DNA from 4 places in the Bariatricus sp. SGI.161 genome. Region 2 is predicted to be linked to each of the others. Evidence: predicted binding sites of a transcription regulator. Region 2 holds the regulator's gene; each other region holds the start of a gene.

Region 1 (3,218 bases), on a different contig from region 2:
GCCGGATGCTACTGAGAAGTACTTCTTGCCCTGCTCGATACATTCTTTCTTGTATGTACCTGCAACTGGATGCTGGAAACGTGTTGGGTTGGTAGAGTTACCTGTGATAGATACGTCTACGCCTTCTTTGTGCATGATGGCAACACCTTCACGTACATCATTTGCCCCATAGCAGTTAACTTTAGAACGAAGTCCGTCAGAGTAAGCGATTCTCTGAACTTCTTTCAGTTCTCCTGTATAGTAATCATATTCTGTCTGAACATAGGTAAATCCGTTAATTCTGGAAATGATCTTTGCCGCATCTTTTCCAAGTCCGTTCAAGATAACACGAAGTGGTTTCTTACGAACTTTGTTTGCCTTCTCTGCAATACCGATTGCACCTTCAGCTGCTGCGAATGACTCGTGGCCAGCTAAGAATGCGAAACAATCTGTATCTTCTTCCAGAAGCATCTTTCCTAAGTTACCATGTCCAAGACCAACTTTACGCTGATCTGCTACAGAACCTGGAATACAGAAAGCCTGCAGACCTTCTCCGATTGCTGCTGCTGCATCAGCTGCTGTCTTACATCCCTTTTTGATTGCAATTGCTGCACCTACTGTATAAGCCCAGCATGCATTTTCGAAACAGATTGGCTGAATACCTTTTACCTGATTGTATACATCAAGGCCGGCATCCTTTGTAATCTTCTCTGCTTCTTCGATGGAAGCAATACCATAGCTTCCTAATACTTCATTGATTTTATCAATTCTTCTTTCATATGATTCAAATAAAGCCATTTACTCGTCCTCCTGATTTTTTTGTTACCTTTTGAATCTTCCCACGAACACACATGAACCTCGTCCATGTGGCGCGTTGCGCCTTCAAAGCCTGTCCCGGTCTACCGATTTCATACAAGCATGAATCATCTGACCAGGTCATCCTTCTCTGTCCGCTTATCGCGTCTATTCTTTTCTAGGATCAATAATCTTTACTGCGTCTGCAACACGTCCATACTGTCCTTTTGCCTTTTCCCAAGCATCGTTAGGTGTATCACCAGCTTTGATGAAGTCAGTGAATTTTCCAAGGCTTACGAACTGATATCCGATAATCTCATCGTTCTCATCCAAAGCAATACCTGTTACATAACCTTCAGCCATTTCAAGATAACGAGGACCTTTTGCTAATGTTCCGTACATTGTTCCAACCTGAGAACGAAGTCCTTTTCCAAGGTCTTCCAGACCAGCACCAATTGCAAGTCCATCTTCTGAAAATGCACTCTGAGTTCTTCCATATACAATCTGAAGGAACAATTCTCTCATTGCTGTATTAATAGCATCACAGACAAGATCTGTATTCAATGCCTCTAAAATAGTTTTTCCTGGAAGGATTTCAGATGCCATGGCTGCTGAGTGAGTCATTCCTGAACATCCGATTGTCTCAACAAGAGCTTCCTGAATAATACCATCTTTAACATTTAAAGTAAGTTTACATGCACCCTGCTGAGGAGCACACCAGCCAATACCGTGTGTAAAACCAGAAATATCTTTTACTTCTTTAGCCTGTACCCATTTTGCTTCTTCCGGAATCGGAGCTGGTCCGTGATTCGCACCCTGAGCCACCGGACACATCATTTCTACTTCATGTGAATAAATCATTTTAAAACTCCTTTCAACTATGTATGATTTTTCTGTCGTAGGGCTTGTTATATCTTTAACACCATACTTATTTATATTTTCTCACATTATTCTACATTCGTCAATTGTTTTTCATTTGGGTACACCACATTTTTCAAAAGGGGACGTAGTAAAACTAAAAAATACTACGTCCCCTTTTTTTACATTTTTGCTGTCACCCACGAAAATCCCAAATCATGGGAATCATCTTTTTTATAATTTAAATCGTATCCTACCTGAACGCCTTCTTCATCCATGTAATAATTGACAATGTAAACACCATCAAGGCTGTCGCCTTCCAGGGTTTTTTTGATTTCTTCTTTGCTTAATTCTGACAGGAAGCTGTCGTTTTTTGTCTCGTCACGCATATTTTGAAGCCATTGATCAATCACTTCATCGTTGATATCTACCAGATCTTTTAATTGGTATGTTTCTCCAGTTTTGGGATTGATATTGCAAGTTCTGAGATGCTGGGAATAATATTGGCTTCCGCCTTCGTAATTATAATCTTCATAGGCGATACTTATTAGGTCATCTGACGCATAACATACTTTATATTTTGCATAGCTTATCAGCATAGGATTTTTTTCGCTAATCACTCTTTCTTTTATCGTATTAGAAGGATTATTATAGATTTCATTTACTGTCTGCATTGCACAATTCTTCAATGCTTTATTTACTTTTTCTTCTATATCGGTATCTGGTAATCCATGAACGACCGGATATGTTACATTGAATTCAATCAACATAGATTCCTTTTCTCGATCAGAAAATGAGTATGTATCTTCCGTTATTTCATACGACAAATTTTCTTCGATTTTTTCTGGGATTGATTCAATTCCTTGTAGATTTTCTTCATCTGTTGAATCTTCTTTTTCTTCATTTGGAAGATCATATTCGTGATTTGGCTCTTCTGCAAATTCTTCATAAATGTCTGGAACATCATAGATATTCTTCTGTATACTTTTTAGCAGTTTGACTTCACCAACAAACAGTCCGATAACTATGACCATACATATAATACTTACAATAATAATCGGTTTTTTAGATTTCTTTTTTACAGGTCTTACCAACCCAGGAATCACATACATTTCTAATGGAACAGAACGAATACCATTTACTACTTGTTCTTCCGCAGTCACATGCATTCCCAGATGTATATATTTTTGCACTGCCTGTGGCGCTGAATTTACTTTTGACACAAAGCTGCTGAGCACAATAATTATAAACACACTGAAACAGCATCCGACCAATGCCTTTTCCTTGATACTGTTTTCTTACAAAGAACAGACTGATATGTCCATCGTTTTTGACTGCGATTGTACCGCATAATTCTGTACCTTGAAATGCACCAAAGAAGAATATTTCTCTTCTTTGGCACATTGTATAAATGTTGTCATATTTGATGAACTTCTGGAACTCAGCAACACCTTCCGGAGTATAAGAAGGTGCAATTTCATCTGCAAATACATCCCATACAAGATGAAGTGCCGGCAGCAGCTCGTATTGTTGCAGCATTCTTATTTCCATGATTCAACCTCCTTAGGCATGATACTTCAATAATT
Region 2 (3,218 bases):
ATTTCTCACGATTAAAAGAACGAAGCTTTTCAATTACGGCTTCCTGATGCTTTATTTCTTGCTGCTGATTTAAATATTCTTTTATCTGAGCATCACGAAGCTGCTGCTTTTTGGCAGCATAATCACTGTAATTTCCATTATAAGTCATCAATTTTCCAGATTCGATTTCTAAAACCTTAGTCACTACTTTGTTCAAAAAGTAACGGTCATGAGATACGATCAGAACGGCTCCTGGATAATTCAGAAGATAAGTTTCTAACCAAGCTATGGAGTTTAGATCCAAGTGGTTAGTAGGCTCGTCCAAAAGCAAGATATCTGGCTTGGTGAGCAATAATTTACCAAGAGAGACGCGGGTTTTCTGACCCCCAGAAAGGGTATCTACGGGTTTAGAAAAATCATTTTCTGTAAAACCAAGACCTTTTAATACCCCGTTAATCTCACTTTCATATGCATAACCATTCTGGCGTTCAAAAGAAGCTGTCAGACGATTATATGTTTCAAGGCGTGATGTCAATGCATCACCTTCTAAATGTTTTAATTCTAATTCGATGGAACGGATCTGTGTTTCCATTTCGATGATATCAGATTTGGCAAGTTTCACTTCTTCATAGATAGTGCTTCCACTTTGCATGGCCTGATGCTGTGCAAGATATCCCAAGGTTTTGCCTTTGGTTAAAATTACTTCTCCGCGGTCAGAAGGAAGCTCGCCTACAATCATTTTAAAAAGCGTTGATTTTCCCGCTCCATTGGGACCAACAAGAGCTGCTTTTTCGTGATCTTCTATATGAAAAGAACCGTCAGCGATAATCACTTTTTCGCCGAAAGATTTACTGATTCCGTGACATGCTAATATCATATTATTTTCATATCCTCCTTATTCACTCGTTTTCATTATAGCGAAAATAGGACAAAATACAACTAAAAGTTTGACTTTGTTCACACAATTCTATATAATATTTCTTAGAATGAAATGGAAGGTGAGACTATTGGAAGAGAGAGAGATTTCCCAGGCGGTCATCCGTAGATTGCCACGATACTATCGATACTTAGGAGAGCTACTTGAAAATGGAGTGGAGCGTATCTCGTCTAACGATTTGAGTAAGCGTATGAAAGTGACTGCATCTCAGATTCGTCAGGATCTTAACAATTTTGGTGGGTTCGGTCAGCAGGGCTATGGTTATAACGTTAAATATTTGTATACAGAGATTGGTAAGATTCTTGGCTTGGAAGAGGCGCATAATATGATTATTATAGGAGCTGGTAATTTGGGGCAGGCTCTTGCTAATTATGCAGCTTTTGAGAAGAGAGGATTTGTATTAAAAGGAATTTTTGATGTCAACCCAAGATTGGTGGGTGTTTCAATCAGGGGCGTGCCGATTCGTATGATGGATGAGTTAAAGACATTTGTCCAACAAAATGATGTTGAGATTGCAGTTTTGACTATTCCAAAGGATAAGGCAATTGAAGTGGCTAATATGCTGGTAGACAATGGTGTTCGTGCAATTTGGAATTTTGCCCATACAGATTTGAATCTGCCGGATCATATTATTGTTGAGAATGTACACTTGTCTGAAAGCTTAATGCAGTTATCATACAATATTAGCCGATATAACGAAGAACATAAGAAATAAAAGCAAAGACGTGTAATGACTGGCATGCGCAGACGGGCTGGTTTTTACACGTCCTTTTATATTATAAAATGAACTTGGAAGGTGAGATTATGCGATATCTGCTTAATGGAAATCAAATGAAAAAGGCGGATCAATATACAATACAGGAACTGGGAATTCCGTCTATGGAGTTAATGGAGCGTGCTGCAAAGAGATGTGTAGAGACTATGGAGGCGGAAAAGCTTGATCTGTCCAAAGCGTGTATCGTATGTGGTTCAGGGAATAATGGTGGTGATGGATTTGCGATAGCGAGACTTTTAAAGGAAAAAGGATATCCTGTGACAGTTTGTTTTGTAGGAAATGAATCTCATCGTACGGATGAAACAAAACAGCAGATGAGTAAATTAAGGGAAACAGGTGTTGAGATATTCAAAGAGTACAAAGAAGATGAATATAGTATCATAATAGATGCGATGTTCGGTGTTGGACTTAGCCGTGAGATTATAGGAAAATATTTTCAGATTATTCAGAAGATGAATGAAGCAAAGGCTGTAAAATTTGCTGTAGATATGCCATCTGGAATATCTGCGAATCATGGAAGTGTCCTTGGAATTGCTTTCCGTGCAGATATTACGGTGACTTTTCAAATAGAAAAGCTGGGACTTGCAATCTATCCCGGAAAGGAATATTCTGGTAAAGTGATTGTAGCTGATATCGGAATCCATACGGAAAAAATAATTGCTACCGAAAAAACGGCATATACTTATGAGAAGAAGGAATATTGTAAATTTCTGCCAGCCAGAAAAGAAAATTCGAATAAAGGGACATATGGGAAGTTACTTGTAATTGCAGGAAGTAAAGGTATGTCTGGAGCGGCTTATCTGAATGCAAAAGCGGCATATATGTCTGGAGCAGGACTGGTACAGATCTATACACCGGAAGAAAATAGGATTATTTTACAGCAGCTCCTTCCGGAAGCAATTATTACAACTTATGACATTTTTGATAAGACTGAGTTGTTAAATCTTTTAACATGGGCAGATGCAGTTTGTATTGGATCTGGAATTGGAATCAGTGAGCGTTCCAGGAGAATATTGAAGGCAACTCTTGAGCATGTGAAAGTACCTTGTCTGATTGATGCAGATGGTTTGAACCTGATTGCGGAGCATAACGCTTATCTTCAAAAGATTCATCATACAGATTTTGTGATAACACCACATATGAAAGAGATGTCACGGCTGTTACATATAAGTGTAGAGGAATTAAAACAACATAGGATGGATATACTGGATTCATTTGTTCAAAAAAGTCAATGGACTTGTGTACTGAAAGATGCCAGAACTATTGTTGCATCAGTTTCTGAAGGAAACTATGTAAATATGTCGGGTAATTCGGCAATGGCAAAAGCTGGTTCTGGAGATGTACTGGCGGGAATAATAGCTGCGCTTTTGGCGCAAGGACTCAGTTGTAGGAAAGCCGCTGTTTTGGGAGCATACCTACATGGAAGAGCAGGTGATTATGCCCGTATCGATAAAGGAAGTTATAGTGTTTTGGCAAGAAATTTGACGGAGTATCTATCCAATGCATTTAAAGAGCAGGAGGAGGTAA
Region 3 (3,218 bases), on a different contig from region 2:
AGAACGTGAAGCTTGTGAAAGAGTCTGTGATTTTGAGGGTGTGGAAAACTGCATGACCGAAAAAGAAGCGAAACAGGAAGCAAGCAGATGTCTGCGGTGTGATCATTTTGGATATGGCATATTTAAGGGAGGCAGAGAGACATTATGGTAAATCTTGTAATTGATGGAAAACAAATATCCGTAAAAGAAAATACCACGATTATGGAGGCTGCCGCTCAAAATGGGATCCATATTCCAAAATTGTGTTATCTGAAAGGAATAAATGAAATCGCAGCCTGTCGTGTATGTGTAGTTGAATTAGAGGGAAAGGATAAACTGATTACCTCATGTAATAATGTTGCTGAGGAAGGTATGGTAATTCATACGAACAGTCCAAAAGTACGCAGGGACAGAAAAACCAATGTAGAGTTGATTTTATCTCAGCATAATTGCCAGTGCGTGGCATGTTCAAGAAGCGGTAACTGTAGTCTTCAGTCAGTTGCCAATGACCTGAATATTATCGATATTCCGTACAAGATGGAGATCGAGAAACAGCCTTGGAATAATAATTTCCCATTGATCCGTGATTCATCCAAATGTATCAAGTGTATGCGTTGTATCCAGGTCTGTGATAAAGTACAGGGATTGAGTGTCTGGGATGTGGAAGGAACCGGATCCAGAACGACTGTAAATGTAGGCGGTCATAAGAATATTCTGGAAGCAGACTGTTCATTGTGCGGTCAGTGTATTACACATTGTCCGGTAGGAGCATTGAGTGAAAGAAATGATACGGAAAAGGTATGGGAAGCAATTGCAGATCCAGATAAAATTGTTGTGGCTCAGGTTGCACCGGCTGTACGTGCTGCATGGGGTGAACAGATTGGACTTGCTCCAGAAGATGCAACCATTGGAAAGATCTTGGATGCCTTGAAGCGTATGGGTGTGGATTACGTGTTTGATACTGTATTTTCAGCTGATCTGACAATCATGGAAGAAGGCCACGAATTCGTTCAACGCTTTACAAGCGGTGAGCTGAAAGAACGCCCGATGTTTACGTCATGCTGCCCAGGATGGATTCGTTTTATTAAAACACAGTATCCACATTTGGTAAAATATTTATCCTCTGCAAAATCACCACAACAGATGTTTGGTGCAGCAATGAAGACCTATTTTGCAGAAAAACTAGGCGTATCACCAGAGAAGATCTATACCGTGTCTGTAATGCCTTGTGTGGCGAAAAAAGGCGAGAGTGAGATGGAGCTGTTCTATGGAGAATATGCAGGACGTGACATAGATACAGTAATCACGACCAGAGAGCTGGTAAGAATGATTCGTTCTGCGCACATCAGCCCTGATACATTGGTAGATATTGAAAGCGACCGCCCGATGCAGGCTGGTACAGGAGCTGGTGTCATCTTTGGAGCAACTGGCGGTGTAATGGAAGCAGCGCTTCGATCCGCATATTATATCATCAAAGGAGAAAATCCACCGGCAGATGCATTTACTGCAGTAAGAAGTCAAGGCTTCAACGAAAATGATGGTGTACAGGAAGCAGATTTCCAGATCAATGATATTACCGTCAGAACCGCTGTTGTAAGCGGTCTTGGCAATACCAGAGCATTGCTTGATAAGATAGAACGAGGAGAAGTACACTACGACTTCGTAGAAGTTATGGCATGTCCAGGAGGCTGCGTAGGCGGAGGCGGACAGCCAATCCATGATGGTGAAGAACTGGCCTTTGAACGCGGCAAGAACCTGTATTATCTGGATGATAATTATGACATTCGATTCTCACATGAGAATCCAGATATCCTTCAAATGTACGAAGAATATTTTGAAAAACCAATGTCACATAAAGCGCATATGCTGTTACATACAGAACATGATGCAAAAATAGTAAATTACGGCAAAGGATTTTAAAAAATAGTTAATAGGGGACGTAGTAAAATTAAAAAATACTACGTCCCCTGTTATTTTTTTTGTCATTATTGTTAAAAAAATATCAAAAACATATTGACAAATAATTAACACACAGTTATACTATGACCATTGAAACGATAGTAACACAGTTACAGGGAGGATAATCAAAATGGCAAAGAAAAAAGAGGCAGTACCAGAGATTATTGATAATGTCGAAGCTCTTGAAGCAAAGATGAAGGCGATGAGAGAAGCACAGAAGATCTTCGCTACATTCACACAGGAGCAGGTAGATAAGATCTTCTTCGAGGCAGCAATGGCAGCAAACAAGATGCGAATTCCTCTTGCAAAACAGGCAGTTGAGGAAACTGGTCGTGGTATCGTGGAAGATAAGGTTATTAAGAATCATTACGCAGCAGAGTATATTTACAATGCTTATAAGAATACCAAGACTTGCGGAGTTATTGAAGAAGACCCAGCATATGGAATTAAGAAGATTGCGGAACCAATTGGCCTTGTAGCGGCAGTTATTCCTACAACTAACCCAACATCAACAGCAATTTTCAAAACATTGATCTGCTTGAAGACCAGAAATGCAATTATCATCAGTCCACATCCGGCAGCAAAAGCCTGTACGATCGCTGCAGCAAAGATTGTTCTGGATGCAGCTGTCAAAGCAGGAGCACCGGAAGGAATTATCGGATGGATTGACGTTCCGTCCCTGGAACTTACCAATACAGTTATGAGAGATGCAGATATTATCCTTGCAACAGGTGGACCTGGAATGGTGAAGGCTGCATACTCTTCAGGAAAACCGGCACTTGGTGTTGGACCTGGAAATACTCCTGTTATTATTGACGAGACAGCAGATATCAAGATGGCAGTAAATTCTATCATTCATTCTAAAACATTTGACAATGGTATGATCTGTGCATCCGAACAGTCTGTAACGGTGCTCGACAGTATCTATGATGAAGTAAAGAAAGAATTTGCATATCGTGGATGCTATTTCCTGAAAAAAGGCGAAGAGCTGGATAAAGTTCGTAAGACTATCATTATCAACGGTGCCTTAAATAATAAGATCCCAGGAAAATCTGCATATGAGATTGCAAAACTCGCAGGTGTAGATGTTCCGGAAGATACCAAGATCTTAATCGGTGAAGTGGAATCCGTTGATATCTCTGAAGAATTTGCGCATGAGAAATTATCTCCGGTACTTGGAATGTACCGAGCAAAAACATTTGATGAAGCCCTTGCAAAAGCTGAACAGTTGGTAGCAGATGGCGGATATGGACATACATCTTCTCTGTATATTCATCCTG
Region 4 (3,218 bases), on a different contig from region 2:
ATACGCTTTCCAGTTCCATTCCATCCAGTATTAACAAGATATGCTTTTGCACCGCTCTTTTCCATTCTCTTAACCAGTTCTTCTGCATATTTTGTTGGATGCAGTTCCAGGAATGCCTGTCCAAAGCATGCGGAAAACGTTGGTGTAGGCTCTGTGATTCCACGCTCTGTACCAGCAAGTTTTGCTGTAAATCCAGATAAGAAATAGTACTGTGTCTGCTCTGGTGTCAGTACAGATACCGGAGGAAGTACTCCAAATGCATCTGCAGACAGGAAGATTACATTCTGTGCAGCTGGTGCAGCAGATACAGGACGAACAATCTTCTCAATATGATTGATCGGATAAGATACACGTGTATTCTCAGTTACACTCTTATCAGCAAAATCAATCTTTCCTTCTTCATCCAGTGTTACGTTCTCAAGAAGTGCATCCCTCTTGATTGCATTATAAATATCTGGTTCAGATTCTTTATCCAGATTGATAACTTTCGCATAGCAGCCACCTTCGAAGTTAAATACACCATTATCATCCCATCCATGTTCATCATCACCAATCAGAAGACGTTTTGGATCTGTTGACAAAGTTGTCTTACCTGTTCCAGATAATCCGAAGAAGATTGCTGTATTTTCACCATTCATATCTGTATTGGCAGAACAGTGCATGGAAGCAATTCCCTTCAATGGCAGATAGTAGTTCATCATAGAGAACATACCTTTTTTCATCTCTCCACCGTACCATGTATTGATAATTACCTGTTCACGGCTTGTGATATTGAATACAACTGCTGTCTCTGAATTCAGTCCTAACTCTTTATAATTTTCAACTTTTGCTTTAGAAGCATTATAAACAACAAAGTCTGGCTCAAAACTCTCAAGTTCCTCCGCTGTAGGCATAATAAACATGTTCTCAACAAAATGAGCCTGCCATGCAACTTCCATGATGAAACGGATTGCCATACGTGTATCCTTATTGGCTCCGCAAAAAGCATCTACCACATAAAGCTTCTTATCACAAAGTTCTTTCACTGCAATATCCTTTACAGCAGCCCATGTCTCTTCAGAAGCCGGATGGTTATCATTCTTGTACTCATCAGAAGTCCACCATACAGTATCTTTGGAATTTTCATCCATTACAATGAATTTATCTTTTGGAGAACGTCCGGTATATACACCTGTCATTACGTTTACTGCACCAAGTTCACTAACCTGACCCTTTTCAAAACCTTCCAATTCCGGCTTTGTCTCTTCCTCAAACAATAAATCATAAGAAGGATTGTGTACAATTTCTGTAGTTCCTGAAATGCCGTACTTACTTAAATCGATATTCGCCATCTTTGTTTTACCTCTTTTCTTTCCTTAATCATAACCGCCGTAACACTTTCTGCCTTTGCATATTTCTGCCTTTTACAGCGGCATTTGTCTTATTATTACATTTTTTTCATAAAAAGTCAATACTTTAACAATCCTTTCGCGAAAGTTAATATTTTTTATTATTCATTTATTTTTCACCAACCGCATAATCACGTCTATGTTTTTATAAAAAATGCAAGATTATATTTTCAATCTTGCATTTTGTCAATATTATAATTTATGAAACTTATCTATTATTCATATAAATATTTTATATAACCGAAATCCAGCTCCAACCATTCAGTTGATTCCAAAATATTTTTGGTTGTATTTACGTAATTTCAGCATAAAGACAACAAGCATCATACATAGAACTGCCGTCATAATTACATACAGTATGCCAACACTGCTGATATAGGAATCGTACAGATCTACACACCCATCTAACAACAGGGTAATTCCCAACGCAAGAAGTGGCTTCCCGACATCTCTGCAATATCCCTCCAGGTCTTTGCAGCTTTTTTCATTTACACCCTTCGGAAGCAAGATTGTCTTCACAATCTCTTTTTTCACTTTTAACATATAATATCCATAAAGGCAGTAGATTCCAGCCCCCAGAGCAATTGCCCCAAAGAAACCATCCAACAGCATCTGTCCTCACTCCTTACACTTGCAATATACCTTTTACAGTTTCCTTCATCTTATCTGCATCACATTCCAAAGTATGAAGTATATTGGCATCCAGAATATCTTTGATTGCCTGTGGCATCTCTACACCAGATGTCTCTTCCAACACTTTCAGAAGTTCGAATTCATCTGCATCTGCATATTTTTCATCAATTGCCGTCATAACACTCTTAACGAACTTATATGGACTCGCCGTTGATGCAATCACACATTTCTTTGCATCACCAGTCTTAATCCTATACTGTTCACAGACATGCGCAGCAACAGCTGTATGCGTATCAATTACATATCCTGTCTTTTCGTAATTCTCACGGATACTTTCGGCAGTCTCTGCTTCATCTGAATATCCAGATGCAAAATCAGATAATTTTTCCTTCATATCCTCAGTAATCGTATAGCTTCCACTATCTTTTAATTCTTCCATTAATTCTCTGGTCTTCTCAGAATCTTCACCTGCAATCAGATAGATCAGACGCTCCAGATTACTGGAGATCAGAATGTCCATGGATGGTGAGGTCGTCAGCACAAACTCTCGATTCTTATCGTATGTACCTGTCTGGAAGAAATCAAACAGCACTTTGTTCTTATTAGATGCACAGATCAGTTTATCAATCGGCACTCCCATCTGCTTTGCATAGTAAGCAGCAAGAATATTTCCGAAATTGCCGGTCGGGACTACAACGTTGATCAATTCTCCCTCTGCAATCTCTTCATTTGCCAGTAATTTTGCATAAGCATTTACATAATATGCGACCTGCGGAACCAGACGTCCAATATTGATAGAATTAGCAGAAGAAAACTGGTATCCCTTTGCTGCAAGTTCCTGAGCCAGTTCTTTATCTTCGAACATTGCTTTCACACCACTTTGTGCATTATCAAAATTTCCATGGATCGCAACCACATCTACATTACTTCCTTTTTGCGTAACCATCTGAAGTTCCTGTACTTTGCTGACTCCGTTCTTCGGATAAAATACAATGATTCGGGTTCCTTCAACATCAGCAAATCCCGCCAAAGCAGCCTTACCCGTATCACCAGACGTAGCTGTAAGAATCACAATCTCATTTTTCACATGATTCTTTTTGGCCGAAGTAGTCAAAAGATGCGGCAATATAGACAATGCCATATCCTTGAACGCAATCGTTGCCCCATGGAACAATTCCAGATAATATGTATCATCTA

What was found. Region 2 encodes Rex, which represses fermentation and respiration genes when NADH is low (regulators of the CRP and FNR family bind a similar motif). Its sites were predicted from a motif close to ATTGTTAANTANTTAACAAT; they were not measured.
Region 1: the regulator Rex is predicted to act here: its motif matches at 1,679-1,698, upstream of ACQRBH_RS00040 (iron-sulfur cluster assembly scaffold protein).
Region 3: the regulator Rex is predicted to act here: its motif matches at 1,992-2,011, upstream of adhE (bifunctional acetaldehyde-CoA/alcohol dehydrogenase).
Region 4: the regulator Rex is predicted to act here: its motif matches at 1,444-1,463, upstream of pckA (phosphoenolpyruvate carboxykinase (ATP)).

Annotation. Positions count from the first base shown of each region.
Region 1 is NZ_JBNPLX010000001.1:6,184-9,401, forward strand. It holds gene ACQRBH_RS00035 (GGGtGRT protein) at 1-777, opposite strand, end outside; gene ACQRBH_RS00040 (iron-sulfur cluster assembly scaffold protein) at 943-1,635, opposite strand; gene ACQRBH_RS00045 (PdaC/SigV domain-containing protein) at 1,815-2,795, opposite strand; partial or broken gene ACQRBH_RS00050 (GNAT family N-acetyltransferase) at 2,799-3,183, opposite strand; gene ACQRBH_RS00055 (competence/damage-inducible protein A) at 3,196-3,218, opposite strand, start outside.
Region 2 is NZ_JBNPLX010000008.1:37,275-40,492, forward strand. It holds gene abc-f (ribosomal protection-like ABC-F family protein) at 1-856, opposite strand, end outside; gene ACQRBH_RS06465 (redox-sensing transcriptional repressor Rex) at 987-1,631, shown strand; gene ACQRBH_RS06470 (NAD(P)H-hydrate dehydratase) at 1,721-3,218, shown strand, end outside.
Region 3 is NZ_JBNPLX010000019.1:1,799-5,016, forward strand. It holds gene ACQRBH_RS11570 (NAD(P)-binding protein) at 1-151, shown strand, start outside; gene ACQRBH_RS11575 ([FeFe] hydrogenase, group A) at 145-1,899, shown strand; gene adhE (bifunctional acetaldehyde-CoA/alcohol dehydrogenase) at 2,069-3,218, shown strand, end outside.
Region 4 is NZ_JBNPLX010000011.1:53,225-56,442, reverse strand. It holds gene pckA (phosphoenolpyruvate carboxykinase (ATP)) at 1-1,331, opposite strand, end outside; gene ACQRBH_RS08365 (hypothetical protein) at 1,650-2,000, opposite strand; gene thrC (threonine synthase) at 2,014-3,218, opposite strand, start outside.